Regions from separate parts of the Shewanella sp. POL2 genome, predicted to be linked through region 2. Evidence: predicted binding sites of a transcription regulator. Region 2 holds the regulator's gene; each other region holds the start of a gene.
The links. The regulator LexA, encoded in region 2, represses DNA repair genes until DNA is damaged. The targets are predictions, from matches to a motif close to TACTGTATNNNNATACAGTA.

Region 1 (4,301 bases), on a different contig from region 2:
CGGTCAGTAACACGGCTTCGGTTAATGCACCGCCGCCATTACCACGTAAATCGATAACGACACCTTCGACTTTTGCTTCGTTGAGTTTAACGAGTTCCTTTTCCACATCCTGGGATAAATTCATATAGAATCCAGGAATTTGGATAACTCCGACTTTACGATTGGCGTATTCACCGTCTTTAGGTTCGATGATTTTAGAAGTCGCGGCACGGTCTTCTAAGCGAATCTTGTCACGTACTAAAGTGACGTTAAACGGCTTAGCATTTGAGCCACCTTTCTTCGGTAAAATCTGCAAAACGACTTTACTGCCCTTAGGACCTTTGATGAGCTCAACGACATCGTCTAAACGCCAGCCGATAACATCAACGATCTCGCCACCCTCTTGGCCAACACCAACAATCTTATCTTCTGGTGACAGTTTTTCACTGCCAGCGGCAGGACCACCTGCGATTAAACTCTTAATCACAGTGTAATCATCTTCGAGCTGTAACTGCGCGCCAATACCCTCTAGGCTCAAGTTCATTTCCATTTGGAAACGCTCAGCATTACGGGGGGATAAATAGCTAGTGTGCGGCTCAATGCTGCGAGAAAATGCATTCATCACCGCTTGGAACACATCTTCACTATTGGTCTGAGTCAAACGTTTGATGGCGTTGTTATAACGTTTTTGCAGAATCTCAACAATTTCAGGCCATTTTTTGCCAGTAAGCTTGAGATTCAACGCATCGTATTTCACTCGCTGACGCCAAAGCTCATTGATTTCAGCTTGATCTTTTGGCCAAGCGACATCTTCCCTATCGTACTCGTAGGCATCACCAGGAACGGTAAAATCCATTTCTTTATCGAGCAGAGAAAGCGCGTACACAAAGCCTTCGTAGCGACGTTTTTGAACCAAATCAAACATTTTGTAGGCAGGGTCGAGTTCACCTGAACTCAGCATATCGTCAAACTGATTGATATAAGGCTTAAAACTGTCGACATCGGCTTGGGTCAGCACATTGCGACGGTAATCAAGTTGCTGTAAATAGCGGTCAAAAATCTGCGCAGAAAACGCGTCATCGAGCGCAAATCGATGGTAATGCGAACGAGTGTATAAATCTGTCACTCGTTTACTGGCCACTTTATGCTGCGCTTCCTGCTTGAGAGTGGGTAACTCGCTGATTTGAATCGTAGGAGGCACAGCCCAAGCCGAGAATCCGACAAAAACAGTGGCGATGGATGTAGCCAAAATGAGTTTTCGCATCAACAAGTTACTCCGTTAGATTAAATGATTACAGCAGAATATGTTCTGCTTTCACTTTTATCGTTAAGCCGCTATCAAGCTGAACATGAATGTCTTCTTTGTTAATGTCAGTGATCACGCCGGCTACTGGCGTCATACCTAACTTAACATTGACACGCTGTTTCTTAGCTAAATCGGTCAATTGCGCTTGGACTAAGTTAACAGCAGGTTCAGCCTTAGGAGCCACTTTGGCAGGACGCTCAGTCTTGCGGGCAGGAACAGCTACTTTCTTAGGGGCCTTTTTCGCTGGAGCTTTGCCAGCCGGAGCCACTTTGGCAGCTTGAGCAGCACGCTTAGCTTTGGCTTTTTCTTGGCTTTCTTTCAACATGGCTTGAGCATGATCGATATGTTCTTGCTCTAGCTCGCCACAAGGCTGACCATCAAGATCCACACGCTGGGCACCAGCTTTTACCGATTTGAGGTAACGCCAACTGCTAGTGTAACGTCTTAACGCCACGCGCAGTTGAGTTTTACTGACTTTAGAATCATCAGCCAACCTTTCAGCCAAATCTTGAAACAATCCGATTTTTAATGGCTTAGTTTCACCTTCAGCAATAAAGCACAAAGGAAATGTTTCATACAAATACGCCAAAATTGCGTTGGTGTCGGTCAACTTATCTGTTGATTCCATCATTACTTCCACAGTTAAAAAGGGACATCGAATTCGAGGTGATATAAATCAGCTTCTTACGTGTCGTTTATCTTGGTTAAGCTCACAATTGAGCCAAAGTACAAATTAACATTCTCGCCGAGTTAACTAAAGTTAAAAAATATCAGTTAACCATTTTTTACGGCTAAACCTCTCAGGTTTATTCGGGCAATGCCCAAACAAGCCTTATCAGGGCATGCGCTATTATAAGGCGCACGCCACCGATTGCGACTATGAATTATGCGTTATTGTACGCAAATTAAGCAAATAGGCAGTTTTCGAAGCTTTTTACCAATAATTCCAAGCCCTTTTGGTCTTCTTCGTCAAAGCGGTCAAAAATAGGGCTATCAATATCCAGTACAGCAATCACCTGACCATTAGCGCGAACAGGGATAACAATTTCGGAATTACTGGCCGCATCGCAGGCGATATGTCCATCGAATTGATGCACATCGGCAACCCGTTGAGTTTGATTAGCCAGTGCTGCAGTGCCACACACGCCTTTACCCATCGGAATGCGGGTACAAGCCACTTTACCTTGGAATGGGCCTAATACTAACTGTTCGCCGCGCATAACGTAAAAACCTACCCAGTTTAGTTCGGTTAGGTTGTCATTAAGCAGGGCTGAAAAGTTAGCCATAGCAGCCACTAAATCATCTTCGCCTTCGAGTAACGCTAACGCTTGACGGTTCAGTGATTCATAAAATTGCGGTTTCATATGCTTCCTAAAAATTATTCAGCAGCATCGTCCTTCTTAGACGCTTTTTTGGCTGTGTTTGGTTTTGTTGGCGTACTATTAACTTGAACCACGCCTTTAAGCAAGTTTGTTAGCTCATCTTTATTGTTAGCAAAATAGAATGCGAGCTGTTCGGTTAGACTTTCATCAATCCCAAGTTCCGCTTTCTGAATAAATGGAATGAGGTTATCAGCGATGTCGAGCATCTTATCGTAGGCATCAGCCTCCTTTTTCGATGTGAATGTCATCTTTTCTACCCCTTCTCTTACCACGACAAACTGTGTAATAACTGCCATGACCGCCCTCGCACTGTTTTTATATACAGTAACCAGAATGACATAAAGTGAACTAGTGATGCAAGTGTTCTGATTATTCTGATATTATGACTGCGCTTTATGTTGTGGAGATGGGTCAATCAATTTGATATCTCACCTTATAATTTGTTGTTTTCGGATTATTTGCTCAATCTCAGTGGCTTTGGGGCTAATATAATATTTTTATATGCATGACAATACAGCAGAAAACTCTGTAATCCTCTGTCGTTCCTGCGACTTGGCCATTCGGAAACGAGCCCTCCCAACAGGGGTCAGAGCGTTGTGTCCGCGTTGCAACACCGCACTTTATGACACTCCATACTGTTCAGTAAATGGCATGTTGGCACTGTGCATTACCGCGTTGGTGTTTTATTTTCCTGCTAACTTTTTTCCTGTGCTAGAAATCCATTTTCTGGGCAGTATTCGCACAACAACGGTATTTCAAGGCGCTTTTGCCGTCTTCGAACAAGGTTATTGGGTAGTGGGATTAGCCGTCCTTGCTGCCGCAGTGGTTGGCCCTGGTTTATTGATCCTATCGATTCTTGCGCAAATTTTGATTATAAAATGGGGGCTTGCGAGCCCGTTTTGGCGCCATAGTCTCAAACAATTACTCACATTTCAGGGGTTCCTTTCGCAGCTGACAATGCTTGAGATTTATGTGATTAGCTTCCTCGTCTCATCATTTCAATTGTCTGATTTTTCGGATATTTATTTTGGAATGGGTACCTTTTGCTTCACCATGCTTTTTTTAGTCACCCTGTTTTTACAGCGTGAATATGATATTGAGCATATGTGGGGTCTTCTTATGCAGGAACATCACTGATATGAAGCAGCAAGGAAAGGATTTAGGCCTGTGTTTGTGCCGCGTTTGTAGGCAACTCAATAGCAGTGAGGATAGCCACTGTAGTCGTTGTGAATCAGAATTACAGGTCCGCGATTACAACAGCTTACAAAAAAGTTGGGCGCTGCTTATTACTGCCGCCATTTTATTGGTTCCAGCCAACCTCTATCCCATTACGGTGCTCACCAATCAGGGAAAGGTGCGTCACGATACGATCTTTTCCGGAATTGTTCATTTAGTCCAATCGGACATGTTACCCATCGCCATTATTGTGTTTATTGCCAGTATTTTAGTGCCTTGGGTAAAGATTATCGGCTTAGCCACTTATCTGTGTGCTATCAGTTTCAACCTGCCAATTTCAAAGCAAAAACTTATGGTGGGATTTCATGTTATTGAGTGGATTGGCCGCTGGTCGATGCTCGATTTATTTGTGATCTCGCTGACCGTTGCCCTAGTGAATATGGGGCAATTACTCGATG
Region 2 (4,301 bases):
CTGCCAGCCAACAATAACATTTGGCTGGTGTGCTCGGTCACAACCGACAACATATCGCTTTCCTGCACTAGACCTTGCTCAATAAACAGCTCAAGCACTTGATTCACATAGCTTGGGAGATCTTTGATCCCCATAAACAATTCCGCCTTCAATAACGGATAAAAGTCGTTCACTATCCCAAGGATTTGCGCTCTTGAAATCTGTTTATTATTGATTAAACAGCTGGCAATTAATGACGGAATAATAAATAAGTGAATGATATTATTGCGATAGTATGTCATTGACGTCGCTTGTTTTTCATCAATTGACACTATCTCACCCAAAGGATCGGCGTTGATGGAGAACTTGTTCAGCTCTAATCCTTGTTGTACTAAGTGCTTGCCATCACCTTCGGCAACCGACGTAAACGAAGTGTAAGGCACACGCTTAAGCAGGGTCAGGTATAAATCTAACTGACGCTCGAGCAAACAACGCTCTAAGGCATTTTGCTCCGACGCCAACAACACTAAACTGGTCAAGGTAATAGAGCTAGCGGCAGCGGCGTCGTTAATCCGCGTCATCACCCGATTTGCTAACACGTTCACCGCTGGGGTTAACCAAGTCGGTTTTTGCTCAGGATCGTCGGCCACTTCACTGCGCCAGTTTGGTGCCGTTTCATTCAAGAAATTTTGCAATGTAATCGGCTCACCAAAGTTGACATAACCTTGGCCAAAGTTACCTAATTTACGAATAGCACCAAAGACTTGCCATACAGATTCTTTCTGTTTTTTCTTACCGCTTAGCTCTTTGTGATAGGTCGCCACTTCCATCACGTGATCGTAGCCTAAATACACAGGCACTAAGGTGACTGGGCGTTCGATACCACGCAACACACTGTTGATCGTCATAGCGATCATGCCCGTTTTCGGTGCCAATAGACGACCGGTACGAGAACGGCCACCTTCAGAGAAATACTCAACCGAATATCCCTTAGCAAACAGCTGATCGAGGTACTCACGGAACACGGCCGTATAGAGTTTGTTGCCGTTAAAACTACGGCGAATAAAGAAAGCCCCGCCACGGCGGAACAGCGGCCCCGCAGGCCAGAAGTTTAGGTTGATACCCGCAGCAATATGCGGCGGCACCATACCTTGGTAATACAGAATGTAAGATAACAGCAGGTAATCCATATGGCTGCGATGGCAGGGCACATACACAATCTCATGACCATCGTGGTGTAACTGCCGAATATGCTCGGCACCTTTGATGTTAATACCGCTGTAGAGCTTGTTCCATAACCACGTTAAAAAGCGCTCAGCAATACGTACGAGACTATCGGAATAATTCGCCGCAATTTCATCAAGATATTCAATTGCCGTTTCACGCGCTTGGGTTTCAGAAATCTTCTTGCTCGCGGCTTCTTCCTGAATCGCCTTACGTAAGGATTCAGATTTCAGCAAGGAATGGAATAACGCCTGACGATTAGGCAACACAGGCCCCGTCATCACCTTACGTTGGCGACGGAAATGCACTCTCGCTACTCGAGCCAATTTATGGGCAATGCCCATATCGGTACCATGTTCGTCGGCCATGTAACGCAGCGATACCGCATTAGAAAATTGCACAAAGTTGTGACGGCCCAAAAATAGGATCATCAAGCACTTACGTAACCAAGTAGGGTTCTCGCGCTCAAGCACTGCCGCCTTCATGGTGTCGTCTTCTTTACCCGGAGTACGACCCCAATACAGACTCACAGGCACCAGCTGTATATCTAACTCTGGCTTTTCCTTATGGACGGCCAACAAACGCATAAAACATTCGAGGAATGGCTCATTGCTGGCGCGTTCACCAAATAAAGGCTTACGACCTTCAAGGCATACCACCCGTGGCGCCACAACGCCATTCACCACCAGCGGCTCGTAAGGGCTTGGCAAACCAAGTTTCGTGGTGATCTCGCTTAACGCAGCAATATCACTCAGGGATTCTGTTTTCATTACATAAGCAAGCGGTCTGGAGGCATCCAGATTCAGATCGGCAAAGGGATCCTGTGGCACAACAATAGTGTGCACTAAGTGCTTTTGGATCCAACGTAATGATTTCAACCAAAGAGAGTCTTGTTTAGGCATTATTCTTATGCAATGTAAGTACGTTCATTAGCCCCATAGAATACCAGATTCTAGAGAATATACCCAAACAACCTAAAGATGCAGGATTCAGCGGCTGATTTTAATGACTTAGTAACGCACTTTAGGCGACACCATTTATTGATACCGTGCAAATGGCATTCACCCCATAGATGACGATTACGGTTATTTGCAGATCTAGCTGACCAAGTTAAAAGTGGTTAATACTTGCACTACCAATAATACTGTATATACTAACAGTAACTGTATAGAAAAACAGGAAAGACCATGAGACCGTTGACGCCACGCCAAGCCGAAATTTTAGAGCTGATTAAACGTAATATTGCCGAGACTGGCATGCCACCCACTCGGGCCGAAATTGCCACCCGTTTGGGTTTTAAAAGTGCAAATGCCGCAGAAGAACACCTTAAGGCATTGGCGAAAAAAGGCTGCATCGAGATCATGCCTGGTACTTCCCGCGGGATCCGTCTCCCTGTAGAGGAAGAAGATAACCGCGAAACAGGCTTGCCACTGATTGGCCAAGTGGCAGCGGGTGAACCTATTCTCGCCCAAGAGCATGTCGAACAGTATTACCAAGTCGACCCCAGCATGTTCCACCCTGCTGCCGATTTCCTGCTGCGCGTAAAAGGCGACAGTATGAAGAATATCGGCATCCTTGAGGGTGACCTGCTTGCCGTTCATAAAGTACAACAAGCGCGCAATGGACAAGTTGTTGTTGCTCGCGTTGATGATGATGTAACCGTAAAACGCTTTGAAAAAAAAGGTAATTTAGTCTACCTACATGCCGAGAATGAAGACTATTCACCGATTAAAGTCGATTTGAGTTTCCAAAGTCTAACAATTGAAGGGCTCGCCGTAGGGGTGATCCGCAATGGAGATTGGCTATGAACAAACTATTAGGTAATGCCCCGCGTCACCCCGGTTTATGGCTAGATACGGTTCGAGATACAGAGACCGACTGGCAGCATACATCAATAGTCACTATGCCAACTCAGAGCCAAGGGCGCCAAGAGCTGACACAGCTGAGCAAACAACTTGCCCAACTGAGCCAACAGGGAAGATGGATAGTGCTCATCAACCCACCTAGTATTGGCTACAAGCAGCTATTAGCAAACGCAGGTGTGCGTATGGATCGCGTACTATTGGTTCACGCAAAAGATGAGGTCGAAACCCTTTGGGCGATGGAAAAAGCCTTAACCAGTGGCACATCTAGCGCAGTGATTACTTGGATTAACGCCCTAGATACTCGCGATAATCGTCGCCTACAAATTGTAGCAAAGAGCGCACGTGCAATGGGTATCGTGCTTGAAGGTTCAACGAATGACCAACCTTCTAGCACCAATCTCACACAATCGGCTAAATTTACTCAACCCGCATTTTTCAGCTCTGTTCATTAAAAATTTTTCACACCGTATTTAGCCTTGAAAGCCGCCTCACCTGTGAATGTGAGGCTTTTTTTTGGCAATTTTTCAGACAATTAGAAAAAGAAGTGATCTTGATCAATTTTTAAACAGCAAGTATGTTTGATTTAGGCGCACATGATATATGGCCTGTTTAGGCAGAAATATCGCGTTATTTTCGAATATCGCTCGCCCACAAAAATTGAGAATAATGGGTTTATTCAGCAGTATGTGCCAGTGTGGCTAATACCAGCAGTAACAATACTTGATCATAAGTAAGCCGCCAACGCACGTTGAAGTCAGAAACACTTTTTTGGGAACTGAAGAGTTTGCATAGAGTTGAGACTTACTGTGTTGCTCTTCTTTGTAGTTGCTATTTGCAATTAGCAGAGGAGAAGTCTTGTGAAGCAATGGTTGTATTGTTTACTCGTGGTGCTATTCGCCCCACCGTTGGCCGCAGCAGACATGCGGTTCAATATGACGCCTGGCGTAACAGAAATCAGTGGCAAGGTATACCACCTGCACATGACGATTCTGTATATCTGCTGCGCGATAGGCTTAGTGGTTTTTGGCGTGATGATTTATGCCATGATCAACCACAGAAAATCCAAGGGCGCGGTCGCGTCACACTTCCATGAGAGTACAAAAGTTGAGATCGCTTGGACGATAATTCCCTTTATCATTCTGATCTTAATGGCGATTCCGGCAACTAAAACTCTGATTGCCATGGAAGACCCCAGCAATGCCGATCTCACGGTAAAAGTCACAGGATCGCAAT
Region 3 (4,301 bases), on a different contig from region 2:
TAATAAAACCTAATAGCATCGCAAGAATGGCTGCTGTGACATTAGGGTCAATATTGAAGGCGGTTTTTAAGCTTGAACCAATGGAGTTGGCTTGTACCCCTGGCAGTAAAATCCCGCAGGCAAAAATGGTCGCAATGGCAAATGTCCAAGCGTACCACTTCATGCCTAAGCCTTTTTCAATATAAAAGGCGGGGCCGCCGCGGTACTCCCCGTTGATTTTTTCTTTGTAGACTTGGCCTAAGGTGGATTCAACAAATGCTGAGCTTGCGCCCAGAAACGCTACCATCCACATCCAAAAAAGAGCGCCAGGGCCACCAAAGGTAATCGCCGTGGCAACACCAGCGATATTACCGGTACCTACTCGACCCGCTAAGGTCATGGCTAAAGCTTGGAAGGAAGACACGCCAGCATCGGTGCTTTTGCCATCAAACATTAGACGGATCATTTCGGGTAAATGACGTAATTGTAAAAAGCGTGAGCGCAGGGAGAAAAAGAGTCCTACACCGAGGCAAAGATAAACGAGCGCGGGACTCCAGACGATATTGTTGACCGCATTAACAATCTCATTCATATAATTCAACTCCAATATTCTGTTGTTTTTTGCAGAGTTTTTAAGATTTTTTTAGGTAATTTTGGGTACTAAACAGCCAATTAGGCCTAAGGTTAAAACGCGTGTGTGCGTCCAAGAGCTTCAACATAACGATTTTTTTAGTTACTTCATAGCTAAAGTTGTTAAATATTTGATAGTTTAACGTTCTTTATTTGATGGGGTTACTGAGGAGCTTTATTTTGCAGCGTGTTATCTCTGCTGCATTGAGATTTGTAATCTAGCAACTTGAATCATTGAGAAAAGCGGGGAAGATAAGGCGAATTGATTGAGACTATTAACTCAGCCAAAGTGGATAGCGGGGACGGTATTTGTGCAAGGCAAAGAAAACTTGGCTTAAATTACCAGCCATAACAGCATCCACAGTCCAAAGAGCCATGCCAGGCTACGGCGGCTAACGCGATGTTTTAATAGCAAAGATAGACTTACAGCTACAGGTAGAAACAGGATAAAAGCCCAAGAGAGGAACGGAACCTCAAGATTTAATGTTTCAAGACCCATCCCACAAAGCAGACTTAATGCCAGTAATAAGAGGCTATGAAATAGCATTAATTGATTGAATCTTAATACTAATGCTGGTTTAAATGCGGGTTTAGCATGATAGGGCAAGGTCAGTGTATTCATCTCTTTTTCCTGATTTCTCTTTAAGTGATGGAAGGAATAATAAATTTAGATGAGAATTATTCTCAACTAAATTTACACAGCTTTAGTGTTCAGTTAGAGCTTAACGAGCTAAATTGGCTCTTGAGCTAAAGAAGGCTGTTTGCACTATTGTCTGCTTTGGGCTAAATTACACTGTAATTATATCCAGTGTTTAATGTAGATATGATCCTCTATATTGCTGAAAAACCAAGCCTTGGGCGCGCAATCGCCGATGTGCTACCAAAACCCCACAAAAAAGGTGACGGGTTTATTGAAGACGCCCAAGGAAACTGCGTGTCTTGGTGTGTTGGGCATTTGCTTGAACAGGCCGAGCCCGATGCCTATAACCCCGAGTTCAAATCGTGGAAGTTTGAGCATTTACCCATAGTGCCCGAGAAGTGGCAGCTTAAACCTAAGGTCGCGACCCGTAGCCAACTCACTGTACTTAAAAAGCTGGTAAAACAGGCCGATACCATAGTGAATGCGGGTGATCCAGACCGTGAAGGGCAGTTATTGGTTGATGAAGTAATCGCCTATTTGGGCGTGACGGGCGATAAATTACAGCAAACGCAGCGACTCCTTATCAGCGACTTAAACCCGCAGGCGGTGAAACGTGCCTTGTCGCAACTTCGTAGTAACCGTGAGTTTATTCCTTTGTCTACTTCTGCACTTGCCCGGAGCCGTGCCGATTGGCTCTATGGCATGAATATGACACGGGCGTACACTATCCAAGGGAAAAAGGTCGGCTATCAGGGCGTGCTATCCGTCGGTCGAGTGCAAACCCCGCTCCTTGGGCTTATCGTGCGCCGCGATGAGGAAATCGCGCGATTTCAATCTAAACCCTTTTATGAAGTCTTAGCGCATTTAGTAACGGATAAACAACAATCTTTCACTGCGAAGTGGCAACCCAGTGAAGCCTGTTTACCTTATATGGACGAAGAAGGGCGAGTGCTTGCTAAGGGCTTAGCACAAAATGTGGTGCGTCGGATCACCGATAAACCCGCCAAAGTGACCCAGTTAAGCACTAAGGATAAACAGCAGAATCCGCCATTACCCTACAGCTTGTCGGCACTGCAAATTGATGCAGCCAAGCGGTTTGGGATGAGCGCTAAGGACGTGCTCGATACCTGCCAGAGTTTATATGAGCGCCATAAGCTGATTACCTACCCGCGCTCTGACAGCCGTTATTTACCTACAGAGCAACATGGTCTAGCAAGCAGTGTATTAGCGGCCATTATGGGGGGGGGGCCCGAGTTAGTCGCACACGCTGAGGCGCCGAATCCTCGGCTTAAATCTAAGGCGTGGGATGATAAAAAAGTCGATGCCCACCACGCCATTATTCCAACGGAAAAACAGCCCAATTTAGGCAGTTTAAGCCAGCGGGAAAGGCAGCTTTATCTACATATTGCCCGCCAGTATTTGGCGCAGTTTTACCCCGCCTATTGCTACAGTGAAACTGCGGTCGAAGTGACCATTGAAGGTGGTCTCTTTAAAACGAAGGCTAGACAGGATAAATCCCTAGGTTGGAAACAACTGTTTGCACGGGAAGCTGATGAACATAAAGAGTCTACGGGGCGAGAATCGCTTAAAAACACTGATGATAAAAGTACCGATAAGGATGCAGAAGATGAGGTGTTTTGTGGCATTTTACCGCCTTTGGCCCTAGGACAAATCCTTCACTGCAACCAAGGTGAATTGGTCGAGAAGCAAACTCAGCCCCCCAAAGCCTTTACCGATGCGACCTTGCTGAGCGCCATGACGGGGATTAATCGTTATGTGACTGACCCCGAGATCCGCAAAATTTTAAAGGAAACCGATGGCTTAGGGACGGAAGCGACCCGCGCAGGCATTATTGAGCTGTTGTTTAAACGGGGTTTTATTCAGCGTCAGGGCAAGTCAATTGTGGCAACTGAGGTGGGTAAAGGTTTAATCAATAGCTTACCCCTTAGTGCCACAACACCCGATATGACCGCGCTGTGGGAGGCAAGCCTAAATGGCATCTGCCATAAGGAAATCTCTTATCAAGGATTTATGCAGCCACTGCTGGGGACGTTAAATCACTTAATCGAAAATGCGGGCGCCCAATTACCCTCAGCCCTCAATGGCTTAAAAGGACAGGGTTTTAAGCGAGCAGCTAAAAAGTCCGTCTATCGAAAAGCGGGAGCCAGAGGTGCTGCTGGCGGGAAAAAAGCCGGAACGGGCGCTAAAAAAGGAAATGCTAGAAATTCAGCCGAAGCATCTTCCACATCCACAACAGCTAAACCGACCGTCCCTAGACGGCGAACGAGCAAAGCGACCGCCCAAGCCTGATGACACAAATGTAATCAAACTGTCGCTAATGTTCGCGATTTGGTAACGATATTTAATTTATTCCGCGATATTTAATTACCGCCAATCACGTTATTTCGTGATTGGCCGATCCACTTCTAAAAAATACCTAGAAACTCAACTTTTCTGCTCCGTGGCATGCTAACTGCTTTGCCTTGGCCGGAGAATATAATAAGCCAATCAAATCATAAGATTATTTATGATTTAGCTGAATGAATAGGTATAGATGATATGAAAAAGAAATTGCTTGCAGTGATGATCCCCGCGATGTTATTCACAGGTACAACTCATGCGGTCGAGTTGTATAACGATCAAACCAATAGCGTCAATATGATGGGGTGGTTAGGCTTTGCGGCGTTAAATGATGGTCATGAAACCTCAGTTATCGATAACTTTTCCCGGGTGGGATTTCGTTTTGACCGCCAAGAGAAAAACGGCTGGCGCTCCTTTGCCCATACTGAATGGGGTATTAATATGGTCACCAGCGACGATGGTCTAATTTATACCCAAGGCCAAGGTGGCGGCCAATTATCCGCTTCAAAAACCTCAGATTTCCTATTTAACCGCTTAGGTTATGTTGGCATGTCGCACGACAAATGGGGCACCCTCAGCTTTGGTAAGCAGTGGGGAGCTTACTACGATGTGGCCTATACCACGGATGTGCTCAATGCGTTTACTGGCTGGTCGGTCGGTGCTTATACCTTCGGTGATGGTGGGTTAACGG

Region 1: a site for LexA is predicted at 2,975-2,994, ahead of SHEWPOL2_RS04460 (YebG family protein). Genes of this name have one in related genera too.
Region 3: a site for LexA is predicted at 1,401-1,420, ahead of SHEWPOL2_RS17215 (DNA topoisomerase III). Genes of this name have one in related genera too.

The regions. Positions count from the first base shown of each region.
Region 1 covers NZ_AKZL01000011.1:34,736-39,036, forward strand. The annotation lists gene prc (carboxy terminal-processing peptidase) at 1-1,243, opposite strand, end outside; gene proQ (RNA chaperone ProQ) at 1,272-1,913, opposite strand; gene SHEWPOL2_RS04455 (GAF domain-containing protein) at 2,191-2,649, opposite strand; gene SHEWPOL2_RS04460 (YebG family protein) at 2,664-2,963, opposite strand; gene SHEWPOL2_RS04465 (paraquat-inducible protein A) at 3,169-3,804, shown strand; gene SHEWPOL2_RS04470 (paraquat-inducible protein A) at 3,806-4,301, shown strand, end outside.
Region 2 covers NZ_AKZL01000012.1:11,814-16,114, reverse strand. The annotation lists gene plsB (glycerol-3-phosphate 1-O-acyltransferase PlsB) at 1-2,105, opposite strand, end outside; gene lexA (transcriptional repressor LexA) at 2,391-3,011, shown strand; gene SHEWPOL2_RS04760 (SulA-like leucine-rich domain-containing protein) at 3,008-3,520, shown strand; gene coxB (cytochrome c oxidase subunit II) at 3,926-4,301, shown strand, end outside.
Region 3 covers NZ_AKZL01000076.1:14,246-18,546, forward strand. The annotation lists gene SHEWPOL2_RS17205 (alanine/glycine:cation symporter family protein) at 1-571, opposite strand, end outside; gene SHEWPOL2_RS17210 (hypothetical protein) at 944-1,231, opposite strand; gene SHEWPOL2_RS17215 (DNA topoisomerase III) at 1,433-3,559, shown strand; gene SHEWPOL2_RS17220 (porin) at 3,809-4,301, shown strand, end outside.